Regions from separate parts of the Undibacterium sp. TC4M20W genome, predicted to be linked through region 1. Evidence: riboswitches for the same ligand, from Rfam matches in the RefSeq annotation. Region 1 holds a riboswitch; the other holds the start of a gene.
The links. A riboswitch is a leader RNA that binds a small molecule or an ion and turns the genes downstream of it on or off. The one in region 1 is predicted to bind glycine.
Positions count from the first base shown of each region.

Region 2: linked by a shared signal. The riboswitch ahead of gcvT (glycine cleavage system aminomethyltransferase GcvT) and the one ahead of ACO0LL_RS14245 (hypothetical protein) in region 1 are both predicted to bind glycine.

Region 1 covers NZ_JBMPPI010000010.1:56,172-63,028, forward strand. Annotated here, with positions in the region: gene ACO0LL_RS14235 (C39 family peptidase) at 1-348, opposite strand, end outside; gene ACO0LL_RS14240 (hypothetical protein) at 393-1,142, opposite strand; gene ACO0LL_RS14245 (hypothetical protein) at 1,343-1,594, opposite strand; glycine riboswitch at 1,759-1,855, opposite strand; gene ACO0LL_RS14250 (hypothetical protein) at 2,128-3,009, shown strand; gene dacB (D-alanyl-D-alanine carboxypeptidase/D-alanyl-D-alanine endopeptidase) at 3,032-4,429, opposite strand; gene ACO0LL_RS14260 (peptidase U32 family protein) at 4,845-6,818, shown strand.
Region 2 covers NZ_JBMPPI010000005.1:255,817-262,673, forward strand. Annotated here, with positions in the region: gene gcvP (aminomethyl-transferring glycine dehydrogenase) at 1-717, opposite strand, end outside; gene gcvH (glycine cleavage system protein GcvH) at 837-1,214, opposite strand; gene gcvT (glycine cleavage system aminomethyltransferase GcvT) at 1,308-2,438, opposite strand; glycine riboswitch at 2,519-2,657, opposite strand; glycine riboswitch at 2,669-2,757, opposite strand; gene ACO0LL_RS09270 (pectate lyase family protein) at 3,206-4,576, shown strand; gene ACO0LL_RS09275 (hypothetical protein) at 4,670-4,942, opposite strand; gene ACO0LL_RS09280 (penicillin acylase family protein) at 5,005-6,857, opposite strand, start outside.

The DNA.
Region 1 (6,857 bases):
TGACGATGCATAGTTATAGGCAGTATTTGGCACACCCCAATGCGCCAGGATGTTTTGCACGCTGCCGCCACTGCCATACATGGAGTTGGGCTGGTTGGCGTTGCTGTTCCAGTTAAAGTTGGTATTGCCGCAGGCGTAATTCAGGCCATAAGCCCAGTTCACGATCTGGCACTGGCTGGGATTTTGATTATAAAAACTCAGCAAGGCCTTGCTGCTGCCTGCCCAGCACCACTGGCTGTGTTCTTGCGTGACCAGCGGTACATTCAATGCACGGTATTGCGCGTAAGCGCTGGGTATGCCCAGCATTGCTCCCAAGACGAATATGAGCTTTAACATATTTTTTTTCATGATATCTCCGTATTTATTGTAGGTATATTCAGTTGGATTCTGGCTTAGCGAAAGCTGTCAATATTGCGCTTGACGCTGATGCGCAAAGGCTCAAGGATGTCGCTTTGCTCCAGCAAACCATTGTTGGCAGATTGTGTGCCGAGTTTTTCGCTGCGCTGTTGCAGCAGCAAATTCTGGCGGGCGGCTTGCAAGGGTGCAAAGCGGGCACGGGCATCGGTAGGCGAGACTACTTCCAGAAAATCTGACATGGCCTGATATACTCGGATGAAGCGCAGGTTGGAACGTGTGCTGTTGCCATGCACTGCAATCGCCGCATCGACATCCTTGGCCAGTACTGCGCCACCATATGAAGTCACACCCCAGCGCCCGTTGTTTTGCCGCAGGGTTGCCAGGCCTATTGGCGTGTCGTTGAGGGTGATCACAAAGCGCCATTCGCCAGTCGCTTTTGCCATGCTGCGCAAATCACCACGGCCTGTCATGACGTCTTGCGGCGGCAGGCTATAGACTGGAAAGCCATAGCCTATCTTCGCATCCTTGAGGTCTTGCACATCATTGACTTCAAGCGGGAATTCAGACGGCAGGGTGCCGCCGCGACGCTGTACATTGAATTGCACAAACTCGGCAAAATCGCGTTGTGCGGCAGCGCTGACCAGACGTGCCTGATCAGTTGTCCCGCCAATATCGCTGGCCAGATTTTGTGCCAATAATGCAGGGCTGGCGACAGCGCAACTGATGCTGACAATCAAAGCAGCCAGAGTGGACTTTTTGAATCTTGAAACAGGGTGAAAATGCATGATGATTTACTCCTTGGTTGGTTTGTGACTTGGTTAAGACAATAGCTCGCCCATTCAAGCGGACTGGGCAGCTTGAAACATGGCATGGTTGACATGCCGGACAACATTCCCGCGCAAACGGGAATAGGGGATCCGCTTATAGAGCAGCTCAGAACTCTATAACCAGAATTTTTATGAAAAAGAAATTGCGCTGGTCAGCGTCAACAATGAATATGACTACACTGCGGTCGTATATCGTGAGAGTGCAAAAGGCCTGTGGTGATTGAGGTGATTGTGATGATACTGAGATCATCTTTGTAGCAAGGGCCGTCAAGGCTGGCGGCTTGCTGAGTGTCGCTCATGTTTTTGAACTCGGTTTTGCAATCAGTGTAAAACCCGGTTTTATAGATGGACAGCGCGCAGGCGGCCGCCATCGCGGTGACAGTGTCACCGTTCAAATGGATGAATTTCATGGTAAGCAGACTCCAGACGTCAAAGGGATTTCCGTGCGCAGTTACGCAACGGATACCCCCTCTGTCCTGGACCTGAGAGATTTCGCCTGCGGCCATTGGTAAGGCTGCAATGCTTGCTCCTTCGGTGTGCTGGGTGACGCAATCCAGCCGCTCTTCAGAGTTTGACAACAATAACGGTCCTTTTGCCTGAGAGTTTCCGGGGTGGTTGCTCCTTCGGCGCTGTCACTATCTTTCTTTGACAGTCTCTCCCGATATTGTTTTGAGTGTTGTGCTCAACCTGTTGTACAAGTTGTAGAAATGAGCATAGTGCACACCTTACTCTTTTGCAAATTGTTTTTATGAAATTCAAGTATTTATTTTCTGATGTTGCGCAATTCAAAAAAGGCGGTGTTTAGCACGCAAAAAAATCTCTGTTCATGACAGCACTACGCTGGCGGCAGTGATCAGTTAAAATCTGTATTGCTCCTTCAAGAAAAATTTCCACAGTGCAATTGTCCCGGTATCTGATTCAAATTATTGTCCCTTACTCACTCATGGCCAGTCTGTGCATGCTGGGAGCGTGCGCCCGTAATGAGTCAGTGCAAACGCTGGAGCAGCGTGATCTCATGCGCCTGGTCTTCAAGGGCTGGGACATCAATGACGACAAAGACATCATCAGGACACCGCAGTTAAAGGCCGAATTGCCGGCGTCTATTCCCACGACGACCCAACTGGCATTGCGCATGCATGCCCTGCACGTGCAAAAGCTTGATGCAGATACGGCTGTCCTGCTGGTCAAGGGTGAGCCTCTGGCATCGGGTTTGCCCAACCTGATTTCCGCCTACTGGTTCAAACGCCGTGGCGAAGCCTGGTCACTGACCAACCGTCAGGACGTGGTTGAATGGCTGGCTGCCAACGGTCGCATCAGCAAGACCAGTGTGGTGGAATTATTCCCCGGTGACTTTGCCATGGCAATAGAACATAGTCATGTAGAGAAAAACGAAGTGCATGTGTGGCTGCGTTTGTTGCGCATAGAAGCAGACAAGATCACCCCATTGTTTGATAAAGACCAGGATGTCGATCTGGTCAAGCATGTAGAGAGTGGCCCTGAATGTGAAAGCATGATGCGCCCCGGCAAGGGCAAGCACCCACGCCTGCACCTGCATGAAAATGAACAAGACCCATCACATTGCTATGACTATCTTGCGAAGTGGGAACTAGCCCCCGGCATTGCCACACCCGGCCCGCTCATCGTCGAATTTGCAGGTAAAACTTACGGGTACCGCCAGATCAGCCGGATGACCGACAGTGCGGGCGAGCGCACCAACACCTATGACTTCGTCATCACCGCACAAAAGGGCAAGAAGAAGCTGGTGTTTGATGCCGATACGCAGAAGTATGTCGTGGCAAATGACAAGCCGGTCAAAGCCAAATAAGCGCAGTGAATCTCAGTGAAATTTAAGGGCGACCTGCTGCCACCCATGTAATCAATTCATCCAACGCAGCCTTCGCCTTGACGGCTTCATCATGATTGATCATCGCCGCTACTATCCATTGCTGGTCATTGATATCCCTGACATAACCTGCAATCGCCACCACATCTTTCAAGGTACCGGTCTTGATGCGCGCGCGCAATTCTGCTGGCCCACCTTTGAGGCGACGGCGCATGGTGCCATCCATGGAGGCAACCGGCAGGCTGCTGGCAAATTCGGCATACCAGTTGCTGCGAGCAGCCGCCTGCAATAAACCAGCCATTTGTTGTGGGCTGATACGTTCAATTCGTGAAAGGCCGGAACCATTTTCCAGCACCAGCCCGGCATCATTGATACCCTGCCTGAACAACCATTGCCTGATACGTGCGTCTGCTGCCTGCAGGTTGGTCATGCCCTGCTTGTTGGCGGATTCTGCGCCCAGAGTCAGGTACAGCATACGCGCCATGACATTGTCAGACTGCTTGTTGATGATGCGCAGGATGTCTGCCAGGGGCTCTGACTGGCGCTCTGCCAGCACGGTGGCTGAGGCGGGTGTTTTGCCATCGCGCACTTCACCCTGCCAGGTACCACCCATTTCCTGCCACAGCGCGCGTATCAGATGCGCGAGATACTGGTTACGGTCAAGTATGTTGATATTGTTCGTGATCTTGCAGCGCTTGGGGAAGCCGCCACTGAGTGTGATCTCCAGGCCCGCTTTGGTGGTCTGACGTAGCGGCTTTTTACTGGCTGGCGCGTTTGGATTATCTACCTCTGGATCATCCGCCATATTATTGACAGTGTCTATCACAGGTGGCTGCCATTCAGTCTCCCAGGCAGAGCAGGACAGTTCATTGAAGTGCAGGTGATTGACAAGTTTGACCTTGTCCAGCGGGGTGTTCAGGCGTGCCTCTATCTTGTCAGTCGTTGATTCCAGGGAGATGCTGCTGAGGTTGCTGTTGACCAGCAGTGCATCAGGTATGACATTGTAATAAGCATCGGGGAACTCATCGAATTGCGCTGCACCTATGTCTGGCCGCTCAGGCTGGAAATAACTGCGGTCAAGAATAATATCTCCACGCAGGCGGCGCAAGCCCTGATTGCGCAGGCTACGCAACATGCTGCCCAGTTTTTCTATCGTCAGGCTGGGTTCACCACCACCGCGTATGTACAAGTTGCCAGTGTAGATATCTTTCTTGTTGCTCTTATTATCAGCGAGTATCTGTGTCTTCCAGCGAAAGGTCGGTCCCAGTTCTTCCAGCCCTACGATAGTCGTCACCAGCTTCATCGCCGATGCCGGGTTCATGGGCCGGTCTGCCGCTTGCATCAACACTGGTTGGCCGCCACTGGCAGGCATGACAATTGCGCTGAATGCCTGGATTGGCACATTGGTCCTGTTGATTGCAGCCTCTACCGAGGGAGGCAGTATGGCCTGTGCGAAAGCAAAAGCAGGTAGCAGGGGCAAAACTAAGAACAGACCGGCAGGAGATAGGCGCATAAATACGGTAGTGATGACATTAGGCCATATTGTAGAGCAGGCAAGAAAGGGAAACAGTAAAGCGTTCTTTTTACGCAATGAAAATTTGTTTGCGCCACATATCTTCTGGTTATTTGCCGACCTTGATCTACACTGCTAAAGACAAAAACCAGGCATTAATGTTGATTGAAACCCAAGAAAGCAGCTTTGCCAGCGTAATATTGCTTAATCAACATTCAATTAATACTGGGTTACAGCAGCAAATACGACATAAGCCCTTGATTTCCTTTATAATTTCGCCCTTTCCCTGTCACTGGCCATCACCATGAGCTTGCTTGTCAACCAGACCGAACTTTTATCGCCCGCCAAAACTGTAGAGATAGGCCGCGAAGCGATCTTGCATGGTGCTGATGCTGTGTATATCGGTGGCCCTTCGTTTGGTGCGCGTCACAATGCCAGTAATGAGATCAGCGAGATCGCCAGCCTGGTCGAATTTGCCCATCGCTATCATGCGCGCATCTTCGTGACCATGAATACCATCCTGCATGATTCAGAACTGGAACCTGCACGCAAGCAAATACGCCAACTGTACGATGCAGGTGTCGATGCCCTCATCGTGCAAGACATGGGCATACTCGAACTTGATATCCCGCCTATCCAGCTGCATGCCAGCACACAGTGCGATATCCGTGGTGTGGAAAAAGCCAAGTTCCTGGGCGATGTAGGTTTCTCGCAATTGGTGCTTGCGCGTGAACTGACGATCAAACAGATACAGGCGATCAAGGCACAGGTTGCCACGCCGCTTGAATACTTTGTCCATGGCGCATTGTGCGTGGCTTTCTCTGGCCAGTGCTATATCTCACATGCCGACAATGGCCGCAGTGCCAACCGTGGCGATTGTTCACAAGCCTGCCGCCTGCCTTATACCCTCAGCGATGGTGAGGGCAGGGTAGTCGCCTATGAAAAGCATTTGCTGTCGATGAAAGACAATGACCAGAGCCGCAATCTTGAAGCACTGCTCGATGCAGGCGTACAGTCATTGAAGATAGAAGGACGCTACAAGGACATGGGCTATGTCAAGAACATCACCGCCCATTACCGTTTGCTGCTGGATGAAATTCTGGAACGCAGGCCAGAATTCACGCGTGCTTCCAGTGGCCATAGCCAGGTTGCCTTCACACCCAATGTCGATAAAAACTTCCACCGTGGCCATACCGATTATTTTGCCAATGGCCGTCTTGAAGACATAGGTGCGTTCGATTCCCCCAAATATGTAGGTTTGCATTTGGGTTATGTCACACGCTTGGCTGCGAACTTCTTTGAGATAGAAGCCAATGAACCCATGTCCAATGGTGACGGCCTCAACTACATGGTCAAGCGTGAAGTCGCAGGCATCCAGGCCAACACGGTAGAACGTGTAGGTGCCTCAGAAAACGGTGAAATCTGGCGTGTCTTCCCGAATGAAAAAATGGCCGAGCTGGTCAGTCTCAAAGTCGGCACCCTGATCAACCGCAACCGTGACCATCGCTGGGAACATGCGCTGACCAAAAAATCCGCCGAGCGCCGCATCCCTGTCTATATGACTCTGACAGAACAGGCAGAAGGTTTGAGCCTGAAGATCACCGATGAAGATGGCGTGACTTCTGAAGTCAGTACACAACTGGCGCTGGAACCAGCACAAAACCGCGACAAGGCAGAAGCAGGTCTGCGCGATAACCTCGCCAAGCTTGGCAACACCATGTTTGAGGCTGCGCAAGTCAATCTCGATTTGCTACAGCCCTGGTTCGTGCCATCCTCCGTCATCAACGCCCTGCGTCGCGATGCGGTGGCTGCGCATGAAATTGCACGCAGCGCTGCTTGGCAACGCCCAGAACGCACGCCCGCAGTCGAGCCACCAGTCGCCTATCCAGAAACAACACTGAGCTACCTCGCCAACGTGTACAACCACAAGGCCCGCAGCTTTTATGAAAAGCATGCAGTACAACTGATCGCCGCCGCCTACGAGTCGCATGAAGAGCCGGGCGAAGTTTCGCTGATGATCACCAAGCACTGCCTGCGCTTCTCCTTCAACCTCTGCCCCAAACAGGCCAAGGGCGTGCAAGGTGTACAAGGCCAGGTTAAGGCCGAACCCATGACCCTGGTTACAGGTGAAGAAAAATACACCCTCAAATTTGATTGCAAGCCGTGTGAGATGCACATCATAGGCGCAATGAAAAAGCACATCCTGCAGGCACCACCGCCATCATCGGTGCAATACAATACGGTGACGTTTCATAAGAACAGACCGCAGACTGTGTGATGGTTTAATGAATGGAAATTGCAGGCCCAAAAAGTGAAA
Region 2 (6,857 bases), on a different contig from region 1:
ATGCAAGGCTGCCGCGTATTCGCGGTAATCCACGATGGAACCATCAACACCAGGGTATTGCAACAGGACGCCAAAGCAATCATTGTCCAGCGCTTCATTGCCAGCGCATGTGCGTACTTCTATGCCCAGCGGCTTGGCGCGGGTTTCTATGATTTCGCGGGTTTGTGGCAAAACATCGGCAGCGACATAAAACACATTGGATTTGGATTTGCCTACGCGCTGTATCAACGTCATGGCTTCAGCCGCAGCCGTGCCTTCATCCAGCATGGAGGCATTGGCGATGTCCATGCCAGTCAGGTCAGTGATGACTTGCTGGAAGTTCAGGATGGCTTCCAGACGGCCCTGGGAAATCTCTGGCTGATATGGTGTGTAAGCGGTATACCAGGCAGGGTTTTCAAAAATATTGCGCAGGATCACGCCAGGCGTATGCGTATTGTAATAACCCTGACCGATCAAGGACTTCAGTACACGGTTTTTTGACGCCAGTGCCTTCAATGTAGCCAGTGCTTCCTGTTCGGACTTGGCTTCTGTGAATTGCGCCAGTGGCAGCACATCGTGACGGCGGATATTGGCCGGGACGATGGCATCTATCAGGGCTGTGCGGTCAGCATAGCCCAGGGTTTTCAGCATGGCGGCTTGTTCTGCTTCAGAAGGGCCGATATGGCGAGCGATGAAAGCGTCATGCGCTTCCAGTTGGGTCAGTGAAGGACGGGTCATGGTATATGGGGTACAGAAGAGTAACGTGGAATATCAGGTGTAGCTATGCGGAGTAAACCGCAACAGGCAAATCCATATTAAAAGAGGCAGCCACAGGGCCACCTCTTTCAACTACATAATCAAGCGATGTTCTTGGCGTAAGCTTCAGCATTCATCAAGGCATCAACATCAGCAATATTGGCTGGTTTCAGTTTGAACAGCCATGCAGCAAATGCATCAGCATTGATGGATTCTGGCGCATCGGCCAGTTCTTCATTGATGGCCACAACTTCGCCAGTCACTGGTGCATAGATGTCGCCAGCTGCCTTGACGGATTCAACCACTGCGCAATCCTTGCCAGCTTCGAGTGCTGTGCCAACTTTAGGCAGATCAACGAAAACGATATCGCCCAATGCATCCTGAGCGAATTCAGTAATGCCGACAGTGATCGTGCCGTCTGCTTCTGTGCGTACCCATTCGTGGGATGTCGTGTATTTCAGGTCTGCTGGTACGTTCATGATGGGCTCCAGTTAAATAAATTGTTTTAAATAATAATGAGTGGCTAATCAATAGTAGTCAGTACTGTTACGCCGTACCGACTGCAGATCAAATTATACGGCCAGGATTTTGCCATTACGGACAAAAGGCAGTTTGACAACAGATGCTGCCAATTGCTTGTCACGGATAACAACATGCACAGTATCGCCTATCGACGCGCCCATAGGCAAACGTGCCAGCGCAATTGCCTGTTCCATGGTGGGGCTGAAAGTACCACTGGTGATTTCGCCCTCACCTTGCGCGCAGACGACTTTTTGATGGGCGCGCAGGATGCCGCCTTTTTCACGAAGGATCAGGCCCAGGAACTGGGTGTTCTGTCCTTGTGTTTGCAGCGCTTGCTTGCCGACGAAATCACGTTCACTGACCAGGTCTATGGTCCAGGCCAGACCAGCATCGAGCGGGTTGACTGTTTCGTCCATGTCCTGGCCATACAGATTCATGCCAGCTTCCAGACGCAGAGTATCACGCGCACCGAGGCCAGCAGGTTTGACACCGGCAGCGACCAGGGCATTCCAGAAATCAGTGACGCGATCGGCAGACACTGCAATTTCAAAACCATCTTCGCCGGTATAACCAGTGCGTGCCACCATGACTTCACCAAAGGAAGTATCAGCGACGATGACTGCGTTAAAAGGTTTGATTTCTGCACTGGCTGCCTTGGCTTCTGGCAAGACTTCCCATGCCTTGGCACGGGCGTTAGGTCCCTGCACTGCCACCAGGGCAAAAGCGTTAGCACCATCACGGCGCTGGGTAATGGTCAGGCCGCTGTTGGTTTCTGCATTGCGGGCATTCATCCAGGCAATGTCTTTTTCTGCCGTGCCGGCATTGACGACCAGGCGGAACCAGTGTTCGCTGAAGAAATAAATGATGAGGTCGTCGATGACCGTGCCCTCAGGTTTCAGCATGCAGGAATACAGGGCCTTGCCCGCGACCTGCAATTTATCAACATTATTCGCCACCAGGCCACGCAGGAAACTGCGTACATTCTCGCCCTGCAGATCAACGACACACATATGGGATACATCAAACATGCCGCAATCAGTGCGCACTGCATGATGTTCTTCGATTTGGGAACCATAGTTGACGGGCATGTCCCAGCCGCCAAAATCAACCATTTTTGCACCAGCCGCACGATGGGCTGCATTGAGGGGAGTTGCCTTGAGTGATGTCGCTGCTTGCGTCATGAGTGCCTCATTACCAGATTGCCAGATTGAAGGGACGAACAAACGCACGCCGACGAATAAACGCCGCATGCGCTGAAATCGCATACCCCTCTGTCCTGGTACCTGAGAGATTACGGGAGCCATGTATGTTTGCTGCCCGCGCGCACCTTCGGTGGGTAGTCCGGCGAATATTCATGAAAATAAACGTATCTGCCGCTACCGCTCTCCAGAGTTGGGGCAACTTTTAACTACCCCGTTGATCGGTCCTTTGTGCCTGAGAGTTTTTTGGGTATTAGCCCCTTCGGCGGTAACTTTCGTCACGCTCTCCCGATCAAGTAGCGCGATTATATAAGGCTTGCAAGGGCTTGGATAGTTGAGCGTGGAAATATTTACATAAAAGCCTATGGAATAGTTAAAAAATGATTAAAACGACAAGTGGCGACAAATATAGCAAGTTTGCGAGCCATAAAACCACTTATAAAAATTACGTAAAACTTACACGAAACTTACTATGAAAGTCTGACAAACAAAACCGCATTCAACCAGACCACTATCCGTTTTGACGTTCATCTCTGTATTAATTTGTAACTATTGTTTGGAGAGGAAACAATCACGAGAATGATCAGCATCCCTTGTTACTCTAGCCTCGCATTTTATTTCTATAGTGCAAATATTCGCTTCACCAAATTGAAAGCCAACCCAGATTTCTTGGTTCAAAAGAGATCAGTTGCGCAGATGTTTTGGTAAGCGATTTTTTTTAACCAGCGAAACAAAAACCCGGAGGGAAAATGAATAACAAGAAATTGAAATTGATCGCCTTTGCCATCATTGCGGCATCTGGCAGTGCAGGGAATGTTTTTGCAGCAGACTGGCCCTCGGGCTTTTCTAAATGCGCCGATGAAGGCGGCACCTGCAAAGTAGGCGACAAAGCACTGCAGGTATCATTTGGATTGAAAGATAAATGGGTCATCAAATCCCTGTCGGGCAATGTCAGTTGTACAGCTGCCACCTTTGGCGTGGCAGCAACTGCCGACACCAAAGAAAAATGTGCCGTTGGCCCAGCTGGCACGCCAGATACTGGCGGCGGCAGTGGCTCAAATGATGGCTCAGGTTCAGGCACGGGCTCAGGAACCGCGCCAGCCGGACACAGCGGCGGCTTTGCCGGGCTGGTCACTGGTGGTGGCACAGTTACAGCAGTAACAGTCACTACTGCGGCACAAATGCAGGCAACGCTGGATGCGTACAATGGCACTGGTGGCCTGGTGATACGCTATAACGGTACTTTTGATTTCCGTACTATTCCTGACGCCTGCACTCAATGGAAAAAAGCCAAAGGCGCGATAGTCGAAATCAAGAATAAAGGCAATGTCACGATAGAAGGCAGCAATGGCTCGGCAGCTAATTTTGGCATCGCCGTTAAGGGTGGCGCAAGCAATGTGATCATCCGCAATATGACCATAGGCCTGCTGCCTGGTTCTATCGATGCCATAGGCATTGAAGGCCAGAGCGGCAAATTCCCTGGCTATGTCTGGATAGACCACAACACCCTGTTCAGCTCACTTGCCGAATGCCCTGGCGCGGGTGACCTGGAGTTTGATGGCCTGGTGGATAACAAGGCAGGTGCGCATCACATCACCTACTCTTATAACTACATCCATGATCATCACAAAGTAGGCCTGATCGGTTCCAGCGACAGCGATGCAAGTGACCGCTACATCACTTTCCATCACAATTATTATAAAAACGTAGGCTCACGCCTGCCGCTGCAGCGTGGTGGTTATACCCATATTTATAATAATCTGTATAGCGATATCAAAACCTCGGGCATCAATGTGCGCATGCAGGGCTATTCACTGATCGAAAGCAATTACTTCGAAAACTCACAAAACCCCGTCACCTCACGCGACAGTGATGTGCTTGGTTATTGGGAATTGCGCAACAATAATATCAAGACGCCTGCCGACTTCAACACTTATGGCATCAATTGGGTAGCGAGTGACTCCAAGCCCAGTCGTGATGCCACAGACTGGGTAACGACATCGCATTTACCAGTTGGCATACCGTATAGCTATACACCAGATGCACCTGCCTGCCTCAAGCAAAAACTGCCTGCGTTCGCGGGTGCTGGCACTTCTCTGGCAAAACTGAGTTGTAAATGAATCTGACTATATCTTGATTGAGTCTGATTGAGTCTGATTAAGTCTGATTGAGTGAGCACCTACTGGGCGGCAATCATGCCGTCCAGTTTTTGCCTAATCATGACGACGATGCTCCTGATTGAGTAAAGGAAGATAAAGCGTAGCCGCACCTCGCCCAGTATAAAATTCTTTCAACTGCCTCAGTTCTGAAAGATAGCGACTCCAGAATGAATTCCATTTCTTGATTTTCCTGGGAGAAGGCACACGCAGCTTCCAGTGCACACGAATGCTCTCCTTGCCACAATGCGGGCAAAAAAAGGCCGGGATATTTTGATCCTTGCGCTGCAACTTCTTACAGTCAAGACAGGCAAAAATACTATTACTCATTATTTTAAAAACCCGTCAAAAAAGATTTCAAATAGTATTGTTGAGGTTTTTGATTTCCTTCATTATTTCGCTCTTAATGTCAGCGTACTAGTAGCGTGAGCAGCAACATCCTTCTCACTCAAATACTGCGGCACATAAGTCCCAGCCGCAAAGCCTTTGGCCTGATCATTGTAATGCACATCAAACAACACCCCGCTCTGCCCTACCGGGTTGATACCTAAAGCTTTTGAGGCATCGGCAAAATCGATCAGGCGCCGTGTAGATGGGCCATATACCACATCCCATGGTGCAGGGCCTATTGCTGCCGCCAGGTTATTCGGCACTTCACGCCCGCCAGCAACTTCAAACGGGCCGATGTTGAATATTTTGTCCAGCGGTTTTTGTTGAGAAAGCGGATGTTTGTGTGTCAGGGTGTGTGCCTTGGCCCAGGTCCATTGCTTGCTATCTGCGCCAAAAGTTTTTTGTAAATGTGCAATGCTGTCGCGCCAGGCCAGTGCCAGGATATCGTCGCGAGTTTCTACCGATGCTGTTGAGCGATTATCCCACCAAGGAGAATTCGCGTCTGCAAGCAGGCGTGGCAAAGCATCATCGAGGGCGCGGGTGCGCAAGAGATTTTTGAATTGCACTTCGCCCACTTCATCGGCCATTGCCGCATAAATGATCTGGTACAGCAATTGGCTGAAGATGGTGGGTGCTATGCTATTCGCCTGGTAACTGCCATCCCATTTCTCCAGTTGTTCCAGCAGTCGCTTGCCATCTGCATCCTTTACTTGCTTGCGCAAAATCGGCAATATGGATGGCAAAATCTGCGCGGCATAAGCTGTCTTGTTATCAAGCTGCAGCGCCTGGCTGTTTTTGGTATTCCACTTGATACCAGGTTGCGACAACAAGGCTTCCAGCCTGCGGGCGCGTTCGTTCAAGTTGTAATAACCGGGGATGGCAAAATCAGCGGATGGCAAAGGTTGCTGATTGGCTGACACGATGTAACCACGGGCAGGATTGACTTCATGCGGGTTATCAGCAAAATCAGTAAAGCCAGGCTTGTCAGCTTCTGCAGTGCTGCCATCAAGGATGAAAGCCGGATTCACATCAGCTGGCCGATTGACCAGCTTCGCCGCCGCCCACCAGGCGATATCGCCTTGCGCATTCGCCCACACCACATTCAAACCAGGTGCATGGATATTGCTGGCAGCATGGGCTGCAATGTCTTTGGTGCCAGCACGGTTCAATTCATAAAATGCATCGAGCACAGGGTTTTCAGTTTCCAGAAATGCCCACCACATGGCGATGGGTTTGGCCGTCATATCGTCACCCCAGGCCTGACGGAAGGCATCGCTGATGATGGGGCCATGAGGAGATGTCCGTAATTGCAGCTTAACTGCTGTTGCGCCTTTGACCTTGATAACTTCTTCGCGGCTTTGCATATCCACCCATTGCCCTTTGATCCAGATTTGATTGGGATTTTGCGGGTTGATTTTTTCAGCGATAAAATCAACATCATCATTCTGGAACATGGTCAACGTCCATCCAAAGTTCTGGTTATGGCCGAGTAAAGCGAAGGGATTGAGCGCCTGATGGTGACCATATAATTCAAAGCCCGGCATTTTGAGATGGGCTTCATACCAGACTGCGGGTGCCGAGTAAGCGATGTGCGGATCACCTGCGAGCAGGGGTTTGCCACTGGCAGTATTTTTGCCAGCGACTACCCAGGCATTGCTGCCCTCGAACTGTGGCAAGCCAAATTCTTCCATGACTTGCTGGCTCGTCGTTGCGATGCGGTTCATCCTGTTCCAGTCTGTCGCGCTCAATTGCAAGGGTTTGATGACACCTTCGGGATGCCAGGAAAAATCAAAAATGCGCAAATAATCTGCACCCAGCTTGTCACGTATCTGCGTCAATACTGGTTCAGAGCGAA